2 regions of the Streptomyces sp. NPDC021224 genome follow, and region 2 is predicted to be linked to the other one. Evidence: predicted binding sites of a transcription regulator. Region 2 holds the regulator's gene; the other holds the start of a gene.
What was found. The regulator HrcA, encoded in region 2, represses chaperone genes, less so after heat shock. The targets are predictions, from matches to a motif close to TTNGCACTCNGNNNNNCNGAGTGCNAA.
Positions count from the first base shown of each region.

Region 1: groES (co-chaperone GroES) is a predicted target of HrcA. The motif match lies at 2,331-2,357, and genes of this name have one in related genera.

Region 1 is NZ_JBIRPW010000008.1:219,546-224,756, forward strand. Features, by position in the region: gene ACH4PY_RS21880 (GNAT family N-acetyltransferase) at 1-756, shown strand, start outside; gene ACH4PY_RS21885 (MOSC domain-containing protein) at 824-1,480, shown strand; gene ACH4PY_RS21890 (SDR family NAD(P)-dependent oxidoreductase) at 1,510-2,292, shown strand; gene groES (co-chaperone GroES) at 2,506-2,814, shown strand; gene groL (chaperonin GroEL) at 2,950-4,575, shown strand; gene ACH4PY_RS21905 (NYN domain-containing protein) at 4,684-5,211, opposite strand, start outside.
Region 2 is NZ_JBIRPW010000005.1:419,415-424,625, reverse strand. Features, by position in the region: gene ACH4PY_RS16050 (16S rRNA (uracil(1498)-N(3))-methyltransferase) at 1-545, opposite strand, end outside; gene ACH4PY_RS16045 (nitronate monooxygenase) at 542-1,603, opposite strand; gene dnaJ (molecular chaperone DnaJ) at 2,009-3,142, opposite strand; gene hrcA (heat-inducible transcriptional repressor HrcA) at 3,143-4,159, opposite strand; gene ACH4PY_RS16030 (MBL fold metallo-hydrolase) at 4,361-5,125, shown strand; gene ACH4PY_RS16025 (DUF3097 domain-containing protein) at 5,150-5,211, shown strand, end outside.

The DNA of each region.
Region 1 (5,211 bases), on a different contig from region 2:
GACGCCCCGCCGGAGAGCCCCACCACCCGGGTCGACCGCCTCGACGGGGTCGTACGGCAGGTCGGTGCCGGGCCCCACGAATGGTGCGGGGTCCTCTGGTCCGACCTGGACGAGGCGACCGCGGACGCCGCGATCGCCGCCCAGCTCGCCTGGCTGGGCACCGCCGAGGCGGCGGACCGGGAGTTCGAGTGGAAGACCTACGCGCACGACAGCCCCGCCGACCTCGGTGAGCGCCTGCGCGCGGCCGGTTTCACGCCCGAGCCGCCCGAGACGCTCATGATCGGCGACATCGCCGAGGTCATCGCGCACACGGAGGGCGCCGCGCTGCCCGCGGGCGTGCGGCTGGAGCCCGTCACCGACACCGCGGGCGTGGACCTGGCCGCGGCCGTCCACGAGCAGGCCTTCGGTACGAGCGCGGAACGGCTGCGGGCCCGCATGCTCGACCAGATCGCGGAGCGCGGCGACACCGTGAGCATCGTGGTCGCGATGGCCGGCGACGAGCCGGTGTGCGCGGCCCGGATGGAGTTCTGCCCCGGCACGGACTTCGCCGGGCTGTGGGGCGGCGGCACCGTCGAACGCTGGCGCGGCAAGGGCATCTACCGCGCACTGGTCGCCCACCGCGCCCGGCTCGCGCAGGCCGCGGGCTACGGCTACCTCCAGGTCGACGCGTCCGACCAGAGCCGCCCGATCCTCCAGCGCCTCGGCTTCGCGGCGCTCAGCGTGACGACCCCGTACCTGATCACCGCGCCCGCGTAGGCACCCACCGCACCCGTACCCACACACCCGCGACCGCGCCCGCGCTCGGGCGGAGGAGGCACACCCCGTGCACGTACTGAGCGTCAACGTCGGGCGGCCGCAGCCGAACCCCTGGAAGGGGCTGGAGGCGACCGGCATCGACAAGCAGCCCGTCACCGGGCCGGTCGCGGTCACCGCGCCGGGCCCCAAGGGCACGGGCGCGGTCGGTCTGGCCGGGGACCGGGTGTACGACGTCAAGCACCACGGCGGCACCCACCAGGCCGTCTACTGCTTCGCACGCGAGGACCTCGACCGCTGGGCGGCGGTGTTCGGCCGCGCCCTGCCCAGCGGTTCCTTCGGGGAGAACCTGACGACCACCGGCTACGACGTCAACGAGGCGCTGATCGGCGAGCGGTGGCGCATCGGCGGTCCCGGCGGGCCGCTGCTTGAGGTGTCCTGCCCGCGCATCCCGTGCGTGACGTTCGCCGGGTGGCTCGGGGAGCAGGGCTGGATGAAGCGCTTCACGCAGGACGCGCGGCCCGGCCCGTACCTGCGGGTCGTCGAGCCGGGCGAGCTGGCCTCGGGCGACGCGCTGGAGGTCGTCCACCGCCCGGCCCACCACGCCGTGACGGTGAGCCTCGCCTTCCGCGCCCTCACCACCGAACCCGGGCTGCTGCCCCGCCTGCTGGACGCCGACGCGCTCCCGCCGGAGGATCTGGCGGCGGTCCGCAAACGCCTGGGCTGAGGGCGGGGGCGGCCCCGTACGCTGCCCGCATGACGACTTCCCTCATCACGGGCGCGACGGCCGGCATCGGCGCGGCCTTCGCCCGCCGGCTCGCCGCCGACGGGCACGGCCTGGTGCTCGTCGCGCGCGACGCGGTACGGCTCGGCGAGCGCGCCGAGGAGCTGCGCGGGCGCTACGGCGTCGACGTCGAGATCCTGCAGGCCGACCTCGCCGGGGACGCCGGCATCGCTGCGGTCGAGGAGCGGCTGCGCAGCCCCGTCCTGCCGCCGGTGGACGTCCTGGTCAACAACGCGGGCTTCGGCCAGAGCGGGCGCTTCCCCGACGCCCCGATCGGCGACGAGCTGCGCATGCTCACACTGCACTGCGAGGCGGTGCTGCGGCTCACCGCGGCCGCCACCGAGGGCATGCGCGAGCGCGGGCGCGGCTTCGTGATCAACGTGTCGTCGGTCGCCGCGTTCATGCCGCGCGGCACGTACGCGGCGAGCAAGGCGTGGGTCGTCCGCTTCACCGAGGGCGCCGCCCTCGACCTGCGCGGCTCCGGCATCCGCTTCCTCGCGCTGTGTCCGGGCTTCGTCCGCACCGAATTCCACCAGCGGGCCGGCATGGACGCGAGCCGGCTGCCGCGGTTCGCCTGGCTCGACGCGGACGCGGTGGTCTCCGCCGCGCTGCGCGACCTGGCCCGCGGCCGCGTCGTGAGCGTCCCGGACGTCCGCTACAAGGCCGCGGTCGCGCTGGCCCGGCACGTCCCGTCGCGGCTGTTCGCCGCCGCCTCCACGACGGCGGGCCGCCGCTACGACCCCAAGCGCGGCTGAACGATCCTCGGTCGTACGTTCCTCCGCCACGCACACGGCTGGCACTCCGCTTGACCGAGTGCTAAGAGCGGCCTACGCTCACTTCTGGCACTCAGCGAGCCTGAGTGCCAGAACTCAGCGACGAGGCAGGTCCGGCACCCGCGACGACGGGCCTACCAGGTCGCCGACCCTGACAGACACTCCCGTGAGCCCTTTGAAGGGGGAGGTCGGATCGTGACGACCGCCAGCACCAAGGTTGCCATCAAGCCGCTTGAGGACCGCATCGTGGTCCAGCCGCTCGACGCCGAGCAGACCACGGCCTCCGGCCTGGTCATCCCGGACACCGCCAAGGAGAAGCCCCAGGAGGGCGTCGTCCTGGCCGTGGGTCCGGGCCGCTTCGAGGACGGCCAGCGGCTGCCCCTCGACGTCGCCGTCGGCGACGTCGTGCTGTACAGCAAGTACGGCGGCACCGAGGTGAAGTACAACGGCGAGGAGTACCTCGTCCTCTCGGCCCGCGACGTTCTCGCGATCGTCGAGAAGTAAGTCCCGGCTGCACAAGCCCTTGATCCCGCCCCGGGTGTCCGTGTCCTTGAGGCCGGGTCCCCGGGGCGGGGTTGTTCCGCCGTCCTTTTCGTCCGTGACGACGTGTTAGACGAGTAGACGAGGTAGTTCGCAGGCATGGCCAAGATTCTGAAGTTCGACGAGGACGCCCGTCGCGCCCTGGAGCGCGGCGTCAACAAGCTCGCCGACACCGTGAAGGTGACCATCGGCCCCAAGGGCCGCAATGTCGTCATCGACAAGAAGTTCGGCGCGCCGACCATCACCAACGACGGTGTGACGATCGCCCGCGAGGTCGAGCTGGAGGACCCGTACGAGAACCTGGGCGCCCAGCTCGTCAAGGAGGTGGCGACCAAGACCAACGACATCGCGGGTGACGGCACCACCACCGCGACCGTGCTGGCCCAGGCGCTGGTCCGCGAGGGCCTGCGCAACGTCGCCGCCGGTGCCTCCCCGGCCGCCCTCAAGAAGGGCATCGACGCCGCGGTCAAGGCCGTCTCCGACGAGCTGCTGGCCACCGCGCGTGCGATCGAGGGCAAGGACGACATCGCCGCCGTCGCCGCGCTGTCCGCGCAGGACAAGCAGGTCGGCGAGCTGATCGCCGAGGCGATGGACAAGGTCGGCAAGGACGGTGTCATCACCGTCGAGGAGTCCAACACCTTCGGGCTGGACCTGGAGTTCACCGAGGGCATGGCCTTCGACAAGGGCTACCTCTCGCCGTACTTCGTCACCGACCAGGAGCGGATGGAGGCCGTCCTCGACGACCCGTACATCCTCATCCACCAGGGCAAGATCTCCTCGATCCAGGACCTGCTGCCGCTGCTGGAGAAGGTCATCCAGGCCGGTGGCTCCAAGCCGCTGCTGATCATCGCCGAGGACGTCGAGGGCGAGGCCCTGTCCACCCTGGTCGTCAACAAGATCCGCGGCACGTTCAACGCCGTCGCGGTCAAGGCGCCCGGCTTCGGTGACCGCCGCAAGGCCATGCTCGGCGACATCGCCACCCTCACCGGTGCGACCGTCATCGCCGAGGAGGTCGGCCTCAAGCTCGACCAGGCCGGCCTGGACCTGCTCGGCTCCGCCCGCCGCGCCACCATCACCAAGGACGAGACCACCATCGTCGACGGTGCCGGCGACAAGTCCGAGATCGAGGGCCGCGTCTCCCAGATCAAGGCGGAGATCGCCACCACCGACTCCGACTGGGACCGCGAGAAGCTCCAGGAGCGCCTCGCGAAGCTCGCGGGCGGCGTGTGCGTCATCCGCGTCGGCGCGGCCACCGAGGTCGAGCTGAAGGAGAAGAAGCACCGCCTGGAGGACGCGATCTCCGCGACCCGCGCGGCCGTCGAGGAGGGCATCGTCTCCGGCGGTGGCTCCGCGCTCGTCCACGCCGTCAAGGTCCTCGAAGAGAACCTGGGCAAGGACGGCGACGAGGCCACCGGCGTCTCCGTCGTCCGCCGCGCCGCCGTCGAGCCGCTGCGCTGGATCGCCGAGAACGCCGGCCTGGAGGGCTACGTCATCACCTCCAAGGTCGCCGAGCTCGACAAGGGCCACGGCTTCAACGCCGCCACCGGCGAGTACGGCGACCTGGTCAAGGCCGGCGTCATCGACCCGGTCAAGGTCACCCGCTCCGCCCTGGAGAACGCCGCGTCGATCGCCTCCCTCCTGCTCACGACCGAGACCCTGGTCGTCGAGAAGAAGGAAGAGGAGCCCGAGGCGGCCGCCGGCCACAGCCACGGCCACTCCCACTGACCCCTCACCGGGCCACGACGCCCGCCACCCCCTCCCGGGGGGTGGCGGGCGTTCGCCGTTTCCGGGGTGGGCACCGGCTGGGGCGGAGGAGCCGCAGGGCACCGGCGGCTACTGCCAGTACGTGGGGCGTACGTACTTGGTCCCTGTCACGGGACTGATGACGACGGGAGGCAGTTGGGACTGCCGCAGCTTCGTCTCGCCGATGGTGAAGGCGGAGGGAAGCAGCGCCGCCAGCTCTCCCGAACGCCGGTGCGGCGGAAACGCGGGGACGACGGTCATGCCCGGGTTCACCCGGCGAGCGGCTCGGACCGCCGGGCAGAGGTCGCTGTCCGCGCTGACGACCAGCACGGTGTCGATGCTCGACGACGCCGCGATCTCCGTCAGCGCGACGGCTATGTTGACGTCGGTCTCCTTCTCCTCGTAAGTGGTCCAGGCCGCCCCGCAACCGCGGCACTGCCTGCGCTTGCGCTGGTAGCGACCGTGAACCACCGTCAGGACAGCCGGGTTCTGCGTCGTCAGAGCGTCCAGATACGTCTGCTGCCGCTGAGCGGCGCCGGCGTCGTCGAGGACGGCGGCGGTGAAGTAGCGGACATCGACGATCTCGTCCCGGGGCCGCAGCTTTCCGGCCAGGGCCAC
Region 2 (5,211 bases):
AGCGGCAGCGAGCCCTCCTCGTGGAGGACCCCCGCGAAATCGGCCGCGCGCAGCAGCTCGCCCAGCTGACGTGTCGTCACCAGGTCACCGACCTCGGGAAACCTCAGCCGCCGGGCCTGCTTCGCGGCCTCCCGCGCCGTCGAACGCCACTTCGCGAGCGACTTCGCCCCCCGCTCCCCCCGCCACTGCGTCACGCAGCGCGCCGCCGCCCACGGCACGACGGCGTCGACCCCGGCCTCGGTCATCGTCTCGACGGCGAGTTCGCCGCGGTCGCCCTTGGGCAGCGCCTGCACCACGGTGATCCGCGGCGTCGGCTCCTCCTCGGCCCGGATCTCCCGCACCTCGACGTCGAGTTCGTCCTTGCCGCGGGCCGCCGCGACGACGCCGTACGCGCCGCGCCCCGCCCCGTCCGTCAGGACGACCTCCTCGCCCGCCTGGAGCCGCCGTACGGACACGGCGTGCCGTCCCTCGGGCCCGTCCAGCGTGACGAGCCCGGGGCCGCGGTCGAGCACGGCGGGCTCGGCCAGGAAGACCGGCGCGGTCATGCCGCCACCTCCCGGGCGGCCCGCATCTCCTCGGCCAGCAGCTCCACGAGCCGCCCCGCGGACTCCTCGCGGGCCAGCCGGTGGCCCTGCCCGGCCCACAGCGCCATGCCCTGCGCGTCACCGGCCGCCGCGGCGGCCTTGCGCAGCGGCGCCGTCAGATGGTGGACCTGCGGATAGCCGGGCGGCGCGTACGGGCCGTGCTCGCGCACGAAACGGTTGACCAGGCCCCGGGCCGGGCGTCCGGAGAAGGCCCGGGTCATCTCGGTACGGGTGAAGACCGGATCGGTCAGCGCCTGCTTGTGCAACAGGCTCGCCCCCGACTCCGGGCACACCAGGAACGCCGTGCCGAGCTGCGCCGCGTCCGCGCCCGCCGCGAGCACCGCGGCGACCTGGCCGCCGCGCATCAGCCCGCCCGTCGCGATCAGCGGCAGCGTCACCGCCTCGCGCACCTGCGGCAGCAGCGCGAGCAGGCCGTCGCCGGTGCCGTCGAGCAGCGGCTCGTCGCGGTGCGTGCCGCGGTGGCCGCCCGCCTCCACACCCTGCACGCACAGCGCGTCCGCGCCCGCGGCCTGCGCGGCCTGCGCCTCCGCCACGGTCGTGACCGTCACGACGGTGTACGTGCCCGCCTTGCGGAAGGCGTCCAGCACCCTGCGGGCGGGGCAGCCGAAGGTGAAGCTCACCATCGGGACGGGGTCCTCCAGGAGGATCGCCACCTTGGCCTCGTACGCGTCGTCCAGACCCGCCTCCGGGTCGCCGAGCGGCACGCCGTACCAGGACTCCTCACCGGCCAGCTGCTCGGCGTACACCGCGACCGCGGAGGGGTCCGTCGCCGTCGGCTGCGGCAGGAAGACGTTCACCCCGAAGGGCTGCGCGCTCTGGTCGCGGAGCTGGCGGATCTCCTCGTACATCGCCTCGGGCGTCTTGTAGCCCGCCGCGAGGAAGCCGACCCCGCCGGACGCGGCTACCGCCGCGGCGAGACGAGGGTTCGCCGCGCCGCCCGCCATCGGGGCCTGCACGATCGGATGTGCCGAGAATGTCGGCAGCCTTGACGCAGCCATGCGCTCACCCTATGTCCTCGCCGGACGAGCCCCTCTGCTGCGCCGGGCACCCGTTTTTCGGGGGGCGCGTGCCGCGCCGGGCAACCGTTTTCAGGTTCGCGGGGAGGCCGCGCGTGCCGCGCCGGGCAACCGTTTTTAGGGGCGCGGGGAACTGCGCGACAAGCCCCCACCGGGGCGCGGGTCGTCACCGACCCAGAGGGTCTCTTCGGTCCGATCCGGACCACCGGCCGGTGGTGGGCTGAGCGCGCAGTTCCCCGCGCCCCTGAAAAACGCGTGCCCGGCGCGGCAAAGGCACCGCCCTCCGCGCCCGGCGAAAAATGCGGCCCGCGCGGCAAAGGCACCGCCCTCCGCGCCCGGCGGGATCGCTTGCCGGCCCACGCAGGGTGGAGGGAGAGCGGCGCGCGCTCAGCGGCCGTTGAAAGCGTCCTTCAGGCGCGAGAAGAGCCCCTGCTGGCCGGGGGCGAACTGCCCGGTGGGGCGTTCCTCCCCGCGCGCCTTCGCCAGGCGGCGCAAAAGCTCCTCCTGCTCCGCGTCGAGCTTGCTCGGGGTCAGGACCTCGACGTGGACGACGAGGTCGCCGCGGCCGCCGCCGCGCAGGTGGGTGATGCCGCGCTGGTGGAGCGGGATCGACTGGCCGGACTGCGTGCCGGGCCGGATGTCGATCTCCTCCAGGCCGTCCAGCGTCTCCAGCGGGCACTTCGTGCCGAGCGCCGCCGCGGTCATCGGGATGGTGACCGTGCAGTGCAGGTCGTCGCCGCGGCGCTGGAAGACGGGGTGCGGGGTCTCGCGGATCTCGACGTAGAGGTCGCCGGCGGGGCCGCCGCCGGGGCCGACCTCGCCCTCGCCCGCGAGCTGGATGCGGGTGCCGTTGTCGACGCCCGCGGGGATCTTGACGGTGAGGGTGCGGCGGGAGCGGACCCGGCCGTCGCCCGCGCACTCGGGGCAGGGGGTGGGCACGACGGTGCCGAAGCCCTGGCACTGCGGGCAGGGCCGGGAGGTCATGACCTGGCCGAGGAAGGACCGGGTGACCTGGGAGACCTCGCCGCGGCCGCGGCACATGTCGCAGGTCTGCGCGGCGGTGCCGGGCGCGGCGCCCTCGCCGTTGCAGGTGCCGCAGGTGACCGCGGTGTCGACCTGGATGTCCTTGGTGGTGCCGAAGGCGGCCTCTTCGAGGTCGATCTCCAGCCGGATCATGGCGTCCTGCCCGCGCCGGACGCGCGAGCGCGGACCGCGCTGCGACGACTGGCCGAAGAACGCGTCCATGATGTCGCTGAAGTTGCCGAATCCGCCGCCGAAGCCGCCGCCCGCGCCGCCGCCGGTGGCGGACAGCGGGTCGCCCCCGAGGTCGTAGACCTGCTTCTTCTGCGGGTCGGAGAGCACCTCGTAGGCGGCGTTGATCTCCTTGAACCGCTCCTGCGTCTTCGGGTCCGGATTGACGTCAGGGTGCAATTCCCGGGCAAGTCGGCGGAATGCCTTCTTGATCTCATCGGGACCTGCGTCGCGGCGTACGCCCAGGACGGCGTAGTAGTCCGTGGCCACTTACGACTCCGCCAGGATCTGTCCGACGTAACGTGCCACTGCGCGTACCGCTCCCATCGTTCCGGGGTAGTCCATGCGGGTCGGTCCGACCACGCCGAGTTTGGCGACTGCCTCGTCGCCGGAACCGTAGCCGACGGCCACGACCGAGGTGGAATTGAGGCCCTCGTGAAAATTCTCATGCCCGATCCGCACGGTCATCGCGGAGTCGGTGGCCTCGCCGAGCAGTTTCAGCAGCACCATCTGCTCTTCCAGTGCTTCGAGCACGGGTCTGATCGTGAGCGGGAAGTCGTGGTTGAACCGGGTGAGGTTCGCCGCGCCGCCCAGCATGATGCGCTCTTCTGGACGCTCGACGAGCGTTTCCAGCAGGGTGGACAGGACTCCGGCGACGGCGGGCCGGTCGTCGGCCTCGAAGCTCTCCGGCAGGTCCGCCACCAGCGGGGGGACGTCGGCGAAACGGCGGCCGACGACCCGGCTGTTGAGCCGCGCCCGCAGATCCGCGAGCACGGTCTCGGTGACCGGGGCCGCGCAGTCGACGAGGCGCTGCTCGACCCGGCCGGTGTCGGTGATGAGCACGAGCATGAGCCGGGCGGGCGCGAGCGCGAGCAGTTCGACGTGCCGGACCGCGGAGCGGGTCAGCGACGGGTACTGCACGACGGCGACCTGCCGGGTGAGCTGTGCCAGCAGCCGTACGGTGCGGGCCACGACGTCGTCGAGGTCGACCGCGCCCTCCAGGAAGTTCTGGATCGCGCGGCGCTCGGCGGACGACAGCGGCTTGACGCCGGCCATCTTGTCGACGAAGAGCCGGTAGCCCTTGTCGGTGGGGATGCGGCCTGCGCTGGTGTGCGGCTGGGCGATGTAGCCCTCGTCCTCCAGCACCGCCATGTCGTTGCGCACGGTGGCGGGCGAGACGCCGAGGTTGTGGCGCTCCGTGAGCGCCTTGGAACCGACCGGCTCCTCGGTGCCGACGTAGTCCTGGACGATGGCGCGCAGGACCTCGAGTCTGCGTTCGCTCAGCATCGCGCACCTCCAGCCGCTCGTTCTCGTGCCGTGTCCGTCACCCTGGCGGGCCCTGGCACTCCGCCGTTTCGAGTGCCAGCTTCCCCGGAGCCAGTGTACGGCGAGGCAGCAAGGGCTCGGCAAGGGTGCGCGGCGCACCGGGTCCGGGGAGGCGGCGGCGGACGGCCCCGCGGCGGCGATACGGTCACCCCCGTGGAATCTGTGGACGGTACGGAGGGTCCGGGTACGGGCGGTTCGGGCGGTACGGGTGGTACGTCGTGGGAGCAGCTCGCCCCCGGGGTCGCCCGGCGCCGGCTGCCGCATCTCGACGTCACGATCGGCCTGGTCGTGGGCGCCGACGCGGTGCTGCTGGTGGACACCGGCTCGACGCTGCGCGAGGGCGCCGAGCTGCGCGCGCAGGTCGCCGCGCTCACCGGGCGCGATGTGACGCACATCGCCCTCACGCACGGCCACTTCGACCACGTCCTGGGCACCGCCGCCTTCCCCGGCGCCGAGATCTACGCGCACCGCGCGCTCGGCGCCCGGCTGCGGGCGGAACGGGACGCGCTGCGCGCCTGCGCCGTCGCGTACGGCACCGATCCGGCCGAGGCCGCGGAGGCGGCGGCCGCGCTCGCCCTGCCGACCCGGCCCGTCGCCGGCGAGACCGTCATCGACCTGGGCGAACGCGTCGTGCGGCTGGTCCACCCCGGCGCCGGGCACACCGCGCACGACCTGGTCGTGGTGGTCCCGGGCGGCACCGTGAGCGATCCCACGGTGGTCTTCTGCGGCGATCTCGTCGAGGAGTCCGGCGAGCCCCAGGCGGACGACGACGCCGTCCCGGACCGCTGGCCGGACACCCTGGACGCGCTGCTCGCCCTCGGCGGCGAGACCGGCCGCTACGTGCCCGGCCACGGCGCCGTGGTCGACGCGCGCTTCGTCCGCGCCCAGCGGGACGCGCTCGCCGAGCGGTTCGCCGCCGGGAGCTGACCCGGGCTCGTTACGATCGCCCGCATGCGCAGCAGGACGTACGACGGCGATCTCACCCCGCCCTGGAAGAAGCCGGCCCCCGTGCC